2 linked regions of the Prochlorococcus marinus str. MIT 0919 genome follow. The protein of the gene in region 2 interacts with the protein of the main gene of each other region in a pairwise test. Links are inferred from orthologs where the notes say so. Each region holds a gene or a part of one and is shown on either strand. Other genes may lie near its edges.

Evidence for each region. Proteins that work in one complex are often made in the same cells at the same time.
Region 1: the proteins of ruvA (region 2) and ruvC interact in binary tests that used the Escherichia coli proteins (3 or more experiments, as listed by UniProt). The link is inferred for Prochlorococcus marinus str. MIT 0919 from one-to-one orthologs.

What each region holds. Positions count from the first base shown.
Region 1 is NZ_CP114779.1:524,721-530,460, forward strand. Bases 168-3,043 are described here. They hold ruvC (crossover junction endodeoxyribonuclease RuvC), read left to right. Parts: upstream 168-1,303; coding sequence 1,304-1,783; downstream 1,784-3,043. Other genes in these bases: bchI (magnesium chelatase ATPase subunit I), read left to right, coding at 211-1,299; O5635_RS02910 (5-formyltetrahydrofolate cyclo-ligase), read left to right, coding at 1,833-2,417; O5635_RS02915 (SufE family protein), read left to right, coding at 2,435-2,893; O5635_RS02920 (homoserine dehydrogenase), read left to right, coding at 2,946-3,043. In the rest of the region: O5635_RS02895 (serine hydrolase), read left to right, coding at 1-77; more of O5635_RS02920, read left to right, coding at 3,044-4,262; O5635_RS02925 (hypothetical protein), read left to right, coding at 4,368-4,583; O5635_RS02930 (ABC transporter substrate-binding protein), read left to right, coding at 4,620-5,740.
Region 2 is NZ_CP114779.1:103,700-111,941, reverse strand. What follows is about bases 2,069-4,914. They hold ruvA (Holliday junction branch migration protein RuvA), read left to right. Parts: upstream 2,069-3,080; coding sequence 3,081-3,749; downstream 3,750-4,914. Other genes in these bases: O5635_RS00800 (DNA polymerase III subunit alpha), read right to left, coding at 4,540-4,914; O5635_RS00805 (PAM68 family protein), read left to right, coding at 4,111-4,539; rpsO (30S ribosomal protein S15), read left to right, coding at 3,816-4,085; O5635_RS00820 (hypothetical protein), read left to right, coding at 2,657-3,049; O5635_RS00825 (DMT family transporter), read left to right, coding at 2,069-2,642. Also shown: dnaG (DNA primase), read right to left, coding at 1-1,613; more of O5635_RS00825, read left to right, coding at 1,731-2,068; more of O5635_RS00800, read right to left, coding at 4,915-8,055; Asp-tRNA(Asn)/Glu-tRNA(Gln) amidotransferase subunit GatA, read right to left, coding at 8,125-8,242. UniProt on the Escherichia coli protein: The RuvA-RuvB-RuvC complex processes Holliday junction (HJ) DNA during genetic recombination and DNA repair.

The sequences.
Region 1 (5,740 bases), 420 kb from region 2 along the record:
ATGACCCTCGATCTGCAACACTTATTCGAGATTTGTCTGCTGAAATCATTAATCACATCAAGACCGCACGAGAATAATTAGGTAAGCAATAGGGATCAGAAACATCTTAAAGTTTTCAATAAACATTGCTTTATAAAGCTTTTTAAGAGTTAAGCAAGACTCAGGTAACCTGCCTATGAAACAATCCAAAACAGGAAAAACTATTAATCAGTGAGTTCAACTAGGAACCGCAGGGTATTCCCCTTCGCAGCAGTTATTGGTCAAGAAGAAATGAAGTTGGCACTTCTTCTGAACATAATTGACCCTCGAATAGGAGGGGTAATGATTATGGGAGATAGAGGAACGGGTAAATCAACCACCATTCGAGCACTTGCAGATCTTCTTCCAGATATAGACGTTGTACAAGGAGATCCCTATAACAGTTCTCCTGAGGATCCTGACTTGCAAAGTACAGAGGTTCAACAACTTTTAGAACAAGGGGGAGAGCTGACCACAGAAGGGAAGCAAGTGCCAATGATTGATCTCCCACTTGGTGCGACTGAAGACCGCCTCTGCGGAACAATAGATATCGAAAAAGCCTTATCCGAAGGAGTAAGGGCCTTTGAACCAGGCCTTCTAGCCAAAGCCAATAGGGGACTTTTATACGTTGACGAAGTTAACTTGCTTGATGATCACCTAGTTGATGTCTTGCTAGACTCTGCGGCTTCAGGGTGGAATACAGTTGAGAGAGAAGGTGTTTCAGTAAGACATCCCGCAAGATTTGTATTAATAGGTTCAGGGAACCCAGAAGAGGGAGAGTTGAGACCTCAACTTTTAGATAGATTTGGCATGAGCGTTGAGGTGCGTACAGTTAGGGATGCAGAGCTTCGTGTGAAAGTTGTTGATCAAAGGACATCATTTGATGATAATCCCAATGGATTTATATCTTCAGTAAAAGAAAAGCAAGATTCACTGCAAAAGAAAGTGATTGAGGCTCAAGGAAGACTCCAAAATGTCAGTATTGATGAAGACCTTCGTTTGAAAATTTCTGCTGTTTGCGGAGAGCTAGATGTAGACGGTCTACGTGGAGATATTGTTTCTAATAGAGCAGCTAGAGCTCTTGCAGCGTTTGAAGGTCGTAGTGAAGTTACTGAAGAAGATGTTGCTAGAGTTGTTTCCTGTTCATTAAGACACCGTCTCAGGAAAGACCCACTAGAACAAATCGATTCAGGCGACCGTGTTATCAAAGCATTTTGCAAGATATTTGATAGAAGTGATGAAGACAATCTGACTGATTTTGAATTAGCATCATCGGACTAAAAAATTGTTAATCCTTGGAATAGACCCTGGCTTAGCGAAAGTCGGCTATGGACTAATAAATTGCAAAGAAAAAAGCAAAGAAATAATTGATTGCGGCATAATTAAAACCAATAAAGATCAATCAGATGGAGATAGAATGATTGAGATAGCACGAGATCTCCGTTACATAATAAGAAAATGGGAACCCTCATTGGCTTCTGTTGAAAAATTCTTTTTTTATCGTTCGAGTGCAACAATTAGTGTTTTACAAGCAAGAGGGGTAATAATGATGACACTTGCACGTTTTAATATTCCAGTTTTAGAGTTTCCACCAATGCAAATCAAACTTGCAGTGACTGGTTTTGGTCATGCAAAAAAAGATGAAGTAGTTGCATCTGTAATAAGAGAGCTGGAATTAAAAAAACCTCCAAAGCCAGATGATGCAGCAGATGCACTAGCAATCGCTTTGACAGCTTTTTACAATTATGGGGACTTTAATGATTAAGTTTATTTATATTCAATTACAAACTTATAAAATTATTTAAGAAGAAATAATGAACTCAAAAAAAAATAAATCTATCGCAAGAAAGAAATATCAAGGAATTAGGAAAGAGGTCGTTAATGTTAAGGAAAATCTAATCTATAATCAAGTTAAAAGAAAATTAAATCAGCTACTAATCAAGAAGAAAAATCTTTGTATAGGGATATATTGGCCATTAAGTGGAGAAGTAAATCTTACCAAGCTTAAAGGGTCAGCAAAGTTATTTTTAGCTTTACCAGCAAGCAAAATCCTTAACGAGATTACATATCATCTGTGGAGAGAAAATCCATTAGAGGATGACTTATTAGGAATCCCTGCACCAATTAGCGAGCCAATTCTTCCTCCTTCCAAACTTGATCTATTACTTGTACCAGCACTGGCTATTGATCAAAGTGGTCATAGATTAGGCTATGGAGGAGGTTATTTTGACAGGCTACGAAGTAAAGCGCCATGGAGAGCTGTTAAATCCTTAGTAGTCCTCCCTGAAGCCTGTGTTTCCAAGCAGGCATTACCTGTTGACCAGTGGGATATACCTTTTGATGGTTGGATAACAGAAGAAGGCTGCTTTGAAATAAGAGAGGTGAATAAAAAAAGTTAAGCTAATAGTAATTACTCATGGCCAAAAATTTTATGGCTGGGAACCTTGAAGAAAATTTTGCACAAAGCTTTGGGAGCAAAGAACTTGACAAATTGGTTTCCAAACTTAGATCAACCTCTGACCCTCGCAAGAAATACGAATATCTCCTATGGCTAGCAAAAAAACTTCCTTTGCTTCCAGAAAACTCTTTGAAAGATTCAATAAAAGTGAAAGGTTGTATTTCGCAAGTATATGTACAAGGGGAACTTCATAATCAAAAATTGATATGGAAAGGATATTCTGATGCCCTAATAACAAAAGGGATGCTTGCATTACTTATAAAAGGTTTGACAGATCTGACACCTAAAGAAGCAGTTTCTATAAACCCTGAATTCATAGAGGCAACTGGCTTGAAAGCAAGCCTTACCCCCTCAAGAGCGAATGGTTTCTTAAATATCTTTCTTAAAATGAGTTCTCAAGCCAAATTATTTTTATAAATAAACGCTATTAGTTCATAGAGTCAACAATAGTAAAGCCGGTACCAATCTCATGAAAAAACATATTTGTGTTGGGCTAATAGGACTAGGCACTGTAGGGACAGGAGTGGCAAAGATAATAAATTCGCCAGACGGTCGACATCCTTTAGTATCCAAAATTAAATTGTCTAAAATTGCTGTTAGGGACAAAAGGAAAAGTAGATCAATCTCAATACCTAATGAATTAATAACTGAAGATCCTTTGGAAATAGTTCAGGATCCTGAAATAGACGTTGTAGTAGAAGTCATGGGGGGTATTGAGCCTTCTCGAACATTAATTTTAAGTGCTATTAAATCAGGCAAGTCTGTTGTAACAGCTAACAAAGCAGTTATCGCAAGACATGGCGAAGAGATAGCAGCAGCAGCAAATTCAGCCGGTGTTTATGTACTTATTGAAGCTGCAGTTGGAGGTGGCATTCCTATAATTGAGCCTTTAAAACAATCATTAGGGGGGAACAAAATAAAGAAAGTAAGTGGAATTATCAATGGAACTACAAACTACATTCTTACCAGAATGGCAAAAGAAGGAGCTAATTACCAAGAGTTATTAAAAGAAGCTCAGGAGCTGGGTTATGCCGAAGCAGATCCTATGGCTGATGTTGAAGGTCTTGATGCTGCAGACAAAATATCTATATTAAGTGGGCTTGCATTTGGCGGTCATATCAATAGATCACTTATACCTACAAAAGGTATAAGTGATCTGCAAAACATAGATGTAAATTATGCAAATCAACTGGGCTATGAGGTGAAACTTATTGCAGTTGCTGAAAGTCTTCAAGTGCAAAAAGCGAATGATGAATCATTAGCATTAGCAGTAAGAGTGGAGCCAACACTTATACTCAAAGAGCATCCCTTAGCTGGAGTCAATGGAGTAAATAATGCCATTTTCGTAGAAGGTGATCCAATTGGTGAAGTGATGTTCTACGGACCAGGGGCAGGTTCTGGTCCAACAGCATCTGCCGTGGTGGCTGACATTCTCAATATTGCAGGCATAAAAGTAATGGGAGAAGTAAGCAACTCTCTAGATCCACTCTTATCAGCTTTTAGTTGGAGAAAATGTCATTTAGCAAAGCCGACGGAAATCTTTCAGAAGAATTATTTGCGTCTAATCACAAAAGACACTCCTGGGGTAATTGGCCAAATAGGACAAATTTTTGGCAAGAAAAAAGTCTCCATACAATCAATTGTTCAATTTGATTCGAATGATACTGATGCTGAAATTGTAGTGATAACTCATCAAGTTAATAAAGGTCTTATAAAAGAAGCTATTACTGAGATAGAAAACCTTTTAGAAGTCAAAAAAATAGCTGCTCACATGAGTTGTCTTTAAACAAAGTCAAACATGGCATTTCCATCAAAGAATTGGTAATTGTGTATATAGGGAATTGATCCTTATGAATTCAAACCCCACTTATCTTTAATTCTTAAGAAATCCATGAACTTAAGAAAAAATAGAATTGCGCATGCAAGTTCACTTAATGATAGTGTTTTACATCAGGGAGACTGTGTTCACCTTGTCGATGACAAGAACTTGTTTCAAATTATTGGCATAGATAACGAGCACGAAAAATGTTGGGTAAGACAATGGCCTCTTTTGCCAAAAGGCTCTCCTGTATTTGAAATATCAATTCAACAAATTGCATTACCTTAGAAAAATTGATCAGAATATACTTGATTAAAAACAGCTTTGAATAATTTTCTATTTCAAACTAAACCAAAAGGTTTTTTTCAATTAACAATCCTAATAGCAACTTCTCTTCTGGCATTCAGTCAAATCTCATGTGGACCAACTAGAGATTCGGATCGAGTAATTGTTGCAAGCAAGGGTAAAATCGAATCATTAGACCCCGCACAAGCTAATAAGTTACTTGCTATACAGCTTCTTAGCGCATTAGGAGATCCGCTTTATAGAATTAATGACGAAGGTGTTCTTGAGCCAAGGCTTGCTAGTGATCAGCCTTATATCAGCAAAGATGGTCTGACAGTTTCTATCCCTCTTAGGGAAAATGTTCTTTTTCATGATGGGACTAGTTTCAATTCTGAAGCGATGGCCTTTAGCATTAGACGTTTTATGGATATAGGTACATTAAATTACATCATAGGAGGAAGAATAGTTGATATTGAGACACCCAACCCTTTCTTAATTCGTATAAAACTTTCAAGGCAGTCTAGCTCTATTAAAGGTTTACTTACCTCTATAAATTTAACACCAATTTCACCAACAGCATATAAGAATTACCAAGATAAGTTCTTGAACAAGCAATTCATTGGTACTGGCCCATATAAGCTTGATAGTTTTAGTCCGGAGAGGCAAAGATTAATACCTTTTAAAGGTTATTGGGATGGAAAACCAACAAACAAAGGAATTGATTTTATAAGCTATACGAGCTCTATATCATTATTTAGTGCAATGAAAACTGGTCAAATTGATGTACTTCTTTCTAATTCATTAGAAGATGGTCATCGACTAGCACTTCACAAACTTTCAAAGAAAGGAAAGATCATAGAAGGTGTAGGACCTGCCATGCAGATTGAATATATAGCCTTTAAATCCAACTCACCACCTCTAAATCAAAAACTTATAAGACAAGCTCTTTCTTATAGTATTAATAGAGATCTTATTTCCAAACAGGTAAGCTATGGCCTAAGAGAACCTTTAAGATCAATTGTTCCTCCTGTCTTGCAAAAAGAAAAACAATCAAAGTGGCCTATTTATAACCCAATAAAAGCCAGGAAATTATATGAAAAAGCTGGTTTTTGTAATCAAAATATTCTCAATATTCCTTTAACTTTTCGATCTAATGTACC
Region 2 (8,242 bases):
TCCTCTCCTAGAGAGTCACCTCTACAAATAGACTCCAAAAGTGAAGCTCCTATATTGTTCTCTTCAAGTTCACTAATGGTTGACCACAGCAAGCGATGATGTTGAAGGGCAAAATCCTCTAATTCTCTTTGCCTTAATTCTCGACGAATAGTAGATCTATGAATAGGGCAATGGAGATAAAGCTGTATAATTTCAGCTTCATTACGTTCCCTGAGGCTTGCATCACCAGGTTTATCGAGTCGCGAAGATTGACCGTGCCAACGTTGTCCCTTGACCTGCCTGCGAAGGTCATCTTCCAACTGCAAGGCAATACGAGCTTGTCCCCCGCTTAATCGCTCAGCTACTTTTTGGAGATAATGTGTACGTACAGCTGACTGAGGCAATTTACCTAATAGTTGAACCAAGCCACTCACTACGCGTTGAAATTGATCAGCCTTAGAGAGATCATTGCCTATAAAAACCTGATCAATTTGCCAATCAATCCAAAGTGGAGACTTCTCTAAAAGAGCTTTGTAATCAGCGGGGGAATGTTCTTGAAGGTACTCATCAGGGTCCTTACCTGAAGGCAAATGTAAAACTCGAAGTTCTAATTGCCCCTGCATTGCCAAATGCTCAACCTCTCCTATTGCTCGATTAGCAGCACGAACTCCTGCTCCATCAGAGTCAAAGTTAAGAATTATCCTCTTACTATCACTACAACGACATAACTGCGTGATTTGCTTATTGCTAAGAGCAGTTCCTAGTGAAGCAACTGAATTAGCAATTCCGGCAGCGTGGAGAGCTATTGCATCAAAATATCCTTCTACAACAACAGCTTTATCGATTTTTCTGATTGAGTTGACCGCCTTATCTAAAGCAAAAAGGTGGCTACCTTTCTCAAAGAGTTCAGTCTCAGGAGAATTTAAATATTTTGGATCTGAGCCATCAAGTGTTCTCCCTCCAAAGCCAATAACCCTACCTTGCCGATCCTTAATAGGAATCATAAGACGATTCCGAAATCGATCATAAAAGCCTTCTCCAGACTTGCGCGCAATAAGCAAACCAGCCTCTTCCAATAGATTTTGAGAAATACTTTCTACATGCGAAAGATGCTTTAAAAGGCCATCCCAAGAGTTAGGAGCAAAGCCCAATTCAAATTCACCAATTGTACTCTGATTGAACTTTCGCTTTTTAACTAAATAATCAAGAGCCTGCTTACCTTCATTAGAGAACAACTGAGATTGGAACCACCCTTTGGCCAGATCAAGAATTTTATAAAGATTATCCCTACGAGATAGCTTTTGACGAAGACGTTCTTGCTGAGGGCCTTCTAAAGTTTCTACAGGTAGTTGGTATTTTCTAGCCAGGCCTAAAACAACATCTACAAAACTCTCTCTTTGCAACTCCATCAAGAACTTGATGGCATTTCCGCCTGCCCCACAAGAAAAGCAATAATAAAATTGCTTTGCTGGAGAAACAGTCATAGAAGGTTTACTGTCATCGTGAAATGGACAGATTCCGATATATTCCTTTCCTTTTTTCTTTAAAACAATATGTTCCCCTACAACATCAACGATGTCTGCTCTATCTTTTACAGCTTCAATTGTATGTGGATGAATACGAGGGTTTACCATTAGATTATTTTGAAGGTCATACAGGTTTTGGTCTACTAATTAGTTCTAAGTTCTAAAGAAAAGTGAACCATGTGATCTTTCCATTCTCGATTTTTCAATTCCAAATCAAAGCAAAATATGCTCTTGCCATTATGGGGTAACCATCAGAATCAAGAAGTTCAGGCATTTCAATCATTAATCATTAGTGCATTGGCATTTAGTCTGATGACTGTATGCGTAAAAAAGATTGGAGGAAGACTACCAGTCGCAGAGCTAATCTTCATAAGGTCTGTTATAAGCCTTGCTATTACAAGGTTTCTACTGAAGAAGCAAGGAGTTAATCCTTGGGGTTCAAATAAAAAGTTATTACTTATAAGAGGTTTAGCAGGAACAGGAGCGTTGTTTTGCATTTTCAAAGCCCTATTTTCCTTACCTATTGCTACAGCAACAGTAATTCAATACAGTTATCCAACTTTTACAGCAATTGCTGCAAAGATTTTTCTAAAAGAATCTATAAGAAAAAGAATCCTTATTGCACTAATACTTGGATGGATAGGGATAACCCTTGTCGCACAACCTCTTAAAAATAACTCACTAAATTTAGGGATGCCTATTTTCGCACTTGGAATTGCTTTAATCGGCGCAATACTGACTGCTTTCGCTTATGTATGCGTTAGGAAGTTATCCGAGAGGGAACATCCTTTAGTTATCGTTCATTATTTCCCACTTATTTCGGCACCAATTTGCCTACCAATTTTATTAGCAGAAGGTGTTTTACCAACCGAGGGAGAATGGATATGGCTTCTCGGCATAGGTCTTTTTACTCAAATTGGGCAACAATGTATCACTGATGGATTACGTCTGCTTCCGGCAGCACATGCTAGCTCGATCAATTACACACAAGTGATATTTGCCGCCATCTGGGGAGTACTAATTTTTGCAGAGCCCTTAAACAGATACCTTTTATCTGGAGCAATATGTGTATTTGGAGCAACATTAATTAGCGTATCTGCTAGAGCAGATCTAGATTTAGTAATAGGATCAAAATAATCCCCTAAAAAGATATGAAGATTTTATTTGCTTTTATTTTTTCCTTAGGGCTCTTCTCACCAGTTCTTGCCAATGAATCCCAAAGAGGATATGCAAGATCAAGGACTTGTACAAAAGAAGAATATAGGGAGGAATATTTCCCTGGGACTGCAGAATCTCCTGGCTATGTTGAAAGCTGGACCGAAACTGTTGAAGTGCCTTGCAGCTCAAGAGGGGCTAATAAGACTGTTAGGGAGGCAGTTCCGTCAAACGTAGACAATAATGACTGCAGTCAGGGTTCTCTTATTGGTGGCTTGCTTGGTGCAGGGTTAACAATGTCAGGCACTAGAGGTAAAGATAGATGGTGGGCTGTTCCGGCTGGGGGAGCGGCAGGCGCAATGATTGGTTGCCAAATGGATGGAGGCTAACACTAGCTAATTAATAAAATCTATTTATCTAATGATCAGCTGGCTTAAAGGTGACGTAATACAAAACTGGCACTATGGGACACGATCTGGGCTGGTATTAGCTTGCAATGGAGTTGGCTATGAAGTCCAACTTACTAAAAGGGGTCTTCTAACGATAAAGAGTTGCAAAGAAATAACTCTTTGGATTCATGAAATTGTGAAAGAAGATGGTTCGAACTTGTTTGGATTTAACCAACAACAAGAGAGAGACTTATTTAGAAAATTAATAAGCGTTAATGGAGTAGGGCCTCAGACGGGGATGGTACTTCTAGAAGATAATGACTTCGAACAACTATTACATACCATTATCAGTCAAGATATTAAAAAGCTAACTCGATCTTCGGGGATAGGCAATCGAACAGCCCAAAGACTGGTTTTAGAGCTAGAAAGTAAGCTATCTGACTTCGAATTAAAAGCAAATTTTCCAACTCCACCCCTCTCAATCAATGAACTTCCCAAAGATTTATCAAATGAGGTGAAAAGTACTCTTGAGAACCTCGGATTTTCTGATCCTGAAATTTTAGATGCTTTAAAAGCAGTTTCCATAGAACATTGCACAGAGACATACCCCAAAGGCAATAATGCTGTCAGTACTCAAAAGCTTGATTTTGATAGCCTTTTTAAAAAAACTCTCACAAAACTAAACCAACAAACTGGATAGAAAGCGACATTAGGAGTTAGATTAAGGACTCTTCAAACATTCCTACAGTTTAAAAGCAATTCAACAATGACGCTAAATACTAAAGAGAAGCAGGAACTAATCAACAAGCATCAAACCCATGGAACCGATACTGGTTCTGCAGAAGTTCAAGTCGCAATGCTAAGCGAGAGGATTTCGAAACTAAGCAATCATCTTCAAAAAAATATTCATGACTTCTCTTCTAGGCAAGGACTTTTAAAAATGATTGGGCAAAGGAAGAGATTACTTAACTATGTTCGAGGGAAAAGTGATAAGCGCTATAATGATCTAATAACAAAATTAAAAATTAGAGGTTAATTTTTAAGTTTTAAGGCTTAATTAAATGACTAACAATTTTAAAGCATCAGAGAAAGGGCCTCAAAAGCAGATTACTTTTGAAAACAAAACGCAAATTAGATCTAAAAACCTTGGCTCTAAAAAGAAGCGAGATTCATTTATACCGAAAGTAGTTGCAAATAGGATGGCTAGAAGGATTGCATTTACAACGGGCTTGCCAACTTTATCTGGGATGGGTGTATTCATAGGAAGTTATCTTCTTATTGTTAAAGGAATTGCAGATGTCCCACCAGCTATTACTCTGACCAGTTCAGCCCTATGCTTTTTTGTTGGCCTTTTAGGCTTGAGCTATGGCATACTTTCTGCAAGTTGGGAGGAGTCTCCAGGAAGCCTTTTAGGATTAGAGAATATACGTCCGAATATTGGAAGAATGCGAACAGCTTTTAGAGCTGTAAGTCCAAAAAATCAAAGCTAACTATTTAACTAGGCTCGCGCTACAGCTTGCCTGAAAGGAAATGCGTTGCAAAGATTCAACAGCTGCATCAGCATCTTTAACACAAAACTGATGTCCTAGACGTACATATTTAGGATGGTCTCCATCTCTAATAACTGCAACAACTGGTACTCTTACTCCTAACTCATCTTTTGAAGGACGATGGCTATATAGACATTCTCTAAGTCGATATTGATAGCTAATATCGGCTATATGTTCAGGCAATAAATCTACCAAAACAAATTTCATTTCATCTATTGAACGACAATCATCAACTATAAGCTGGACATTTTCATCTCTTCGATCTACGGAAGCCCAAACCAACAATCTTGCTTCAGAAACCAAGTGATCTAAAAGCCTTTGATAACTTTTCGGGAAAACCACAGCCTCGCAAGAACCGGTCAAATCTTCAATTTGCAGTATGGCCATCCTGTCACCTTTCCTGGTGGTAACGACCCTTATCTCATTAATCATTGCAATAACACTCACCTTTGATTTATCAATTTGTTCGTCCAATGCTCCTAGACTTATTGGTGCTATCAACTTTGCTGGGGAAGAAAGCTGCTTCAAGGGATGATCAGAAAGGTAAAAGCCTATCAATTCTTTCTCTAATCTCAATTTTTCTATTGGAGAGTAATCATCAACAGAAGGAGCTTGAGGAGGAGAGTAAATCATCTCAGCAGTTGAATCTTGAGAAGCATTAGAACTCATATTAAATAAATTCCCTTGCCCACTAATACGGTCACGAGCTCGAGATGCAGCCCAATCGATCGTCAAATCGAGGTTAGCCATTAGCTGGGCTCTATTTGACTCCTCATCAAATGAGTCAAGTGCACCAGAATGTATCAATGCCTCCAACCCCCGTCTGTTCAAAGTATTAGAAGGGATTCGATCACATATATCTGCCAACGAATCAAATGGTCCATCTTCTTCCCGAGACTTGATCAATTTACGAATTACTCCATCACCGAGATTCCTAACCGCTGAAAGGCCAAAAAGAATAGTGTTTTCTTTAGGAGTAAAATCAATTCCTGAAGAATTCACATCTGGAGGCATTATCTCAATTCCCATTGAATTGCAATTAGAGATATAGCGCTGAACTTTATCGCTCGAACCTGAATTAACAGTTAATAGAGCTGCCATGTAAGCAACTGGGTAATGCGCCTTCAAGTATGCAGTTTGATAAGTAACAGCTCCATATGCAGTTGAGTGACTTTTGTTAAAGCAATACTCAGCAAAAAGAACCATTTGATCAAATAAATCATTAGCGATTTTGGAATCAATTCCATTTTTCTTAGAACCTTCCAAGAAAAATGATCTATGTTTTTGCATTTCCTCAACCTTTTTTTTACCCATTGCTCTTCTTAAAAGATCTGCTTGACCTAATGAATATCCAGCAAGGTCTTGAGCAATTTTCATTATTTGCTCTTGATAAAGCATTATCCCGTAAGTCTCGCTGAGGATTGGAGCTAATGAAGAATGAGGGAAATCAACTTTTTCCTTCCCATGTTTTCGATTGATAAATTTAGGAATAAGCCCTGCATCCAAAGGGCCTGGCCTATAAAGGGCAAGTATTGAAGATATATCTTCTAAAGAAGATGGTCTTAAGTCTTTTACTATTTGGCGCATTCCACTTGATTCAAGCTGAAAAACACCCTCCAAATCACCCCTAGATAAAAGTTCAAAAGTTTTATCATCATCCATGCTTAAATTATTTATATGAATTTTTTCACCAACAGAATCTTCCACGAGACCTACAGCTTTTTCTATCATCGTTAAGTTTTTAAGGCCAAGAAAATCCATCTTAAGTAAGCCTAAAGATTCAATGTCTTCCATGAAATATTGGGTAATTATTTGACCATCATTATTTCTCTGAAGAGGGACTAAACTGTCCAAAGGGTCAGAGGCAATTACAACACCTGCAGCATGAACCCCAAATGTTTTATTTGTACCCTCAATCCTGATAGCCATATCTAACCATTTTTTAATTAAAGGATCTTTTTGATATTTATCTCTGAAATCAGTATTAGGTGTATCCTTCCCTATCATTTCAGAAAGCTTTGCTGGCTTACCTCTTACCACAGGTATTAACTTTGCCAACCTATCAGCATCTCCATAAGGTATATCCATAACTCTGGCGACATCTTTAAGTACAGCCTTAGAGGTCATCCTATTAAAAGTTATAATTTGAGCTACCTTATCCTCTCCATAACGCCTAGTCACATAATCAATTACTTCACCCCTTCTTTCAATACAAAAGTCAGTATCTATATCAGGCATAGATTTTCTTTCAGGATTTAGAAATCTTTCAAACAAAAGTCCATTACTTACTGGGTCGATATTAGTAATACCCAAAGAGTAAGCGACTAAAGAACCTGCAGCAGATCCTCTTCCAGGGCCTACAGGTATTCCATTATTTCTGGCAAAACGAATATAATCCCATACAACCAAAAAATAAGTTGGAAAACCCATCTGATCTATAATCTTTATCTCTGAATTTAATCTATTTAAATATTCTTTATCTATTAAATCTACTTTACTTATATCAAGTCTTTCTTTTAAGCCATCTAATGAAACTTTTTTCAAATAATCAATCGAACTAGTTTCCTCTGGCACAGGGAACTGTGGCATTTTATAAGTCCCTAATACATTATATTCTTCGACCTTACAAGCAACTTTCTCTGTATTATTTATTGCTTCATGTATTAGTTTTGGGTCTAAATGATCTAAAAAGAGTTTATTCATCTCTTCTTCTGATTTTAAATATTCTGTCCCGGTATATCTCAACCGCTTTTCATCACTAATCAGTTTTCCGGTAAGAACACATAACAATGCGTCATGAGCTTCTACATCATCTTTGGTGAGGTAATGTGCATCATTAGTAGCTACTAATTTAATATCAAGCTCTTTTGCTATGCGACAAATACCTACATTTACTATCCGATCTTCTACTGAGCCATGATCTTGAATTTCTAAATAAAAGTCATCATCAAAAACATCTTTATACCATTTAGCAACATCGACTGCAGTATCGTATCTACCTCGCAAAATAGCTTGAGGTATTTCTCCACCAAGACATGCTGTTGAAACTATTAAACCTTCTGAATAAGTTTTTAATAGACCCTTATCAATGCATGCTCTTGAGAAAATCCCTCGACCTCTCATCCCTTTTAAATGACTTATAGTTGTTAATTTAACTAAATTCTTATAACCAACATCATTCTTTGCAAGAACAACTAGGTGATATCTTTTCTCTTTTTTTTGCTGAGGGTCTTCAATTGAGCCATTAATAATATACATTTCATTGCCAATAATAGGCTTGATGCCTGCTTTCTTACATAACTTCAAAAGCTCAATTGCCCCATACATAACTCCATGATCAGTTAGCGCAAGTGCTGGAAATCCAAGCTCCTTTGCTCTCTCAACCATAGATGGCAACTGACTTGCTCCATCAAGCAGACTGTAATCACTGTGATTATGTAAAGGTACGAATCCCATAGCCACAATTCTATTGCCAGACGCAATATAAAGTGTACTTACTGAAAGAAAACACTATATATGGTGATCTTATTTTGTTGGTATTAATTCCCCTTCTGGGCAGCTGCTCATGATGTCAGCTGTTTGTTCATATTGATAAGCAACCTGAAGCAAACGTTGTTCCCCAAGGACATTGCCAATTAATTGC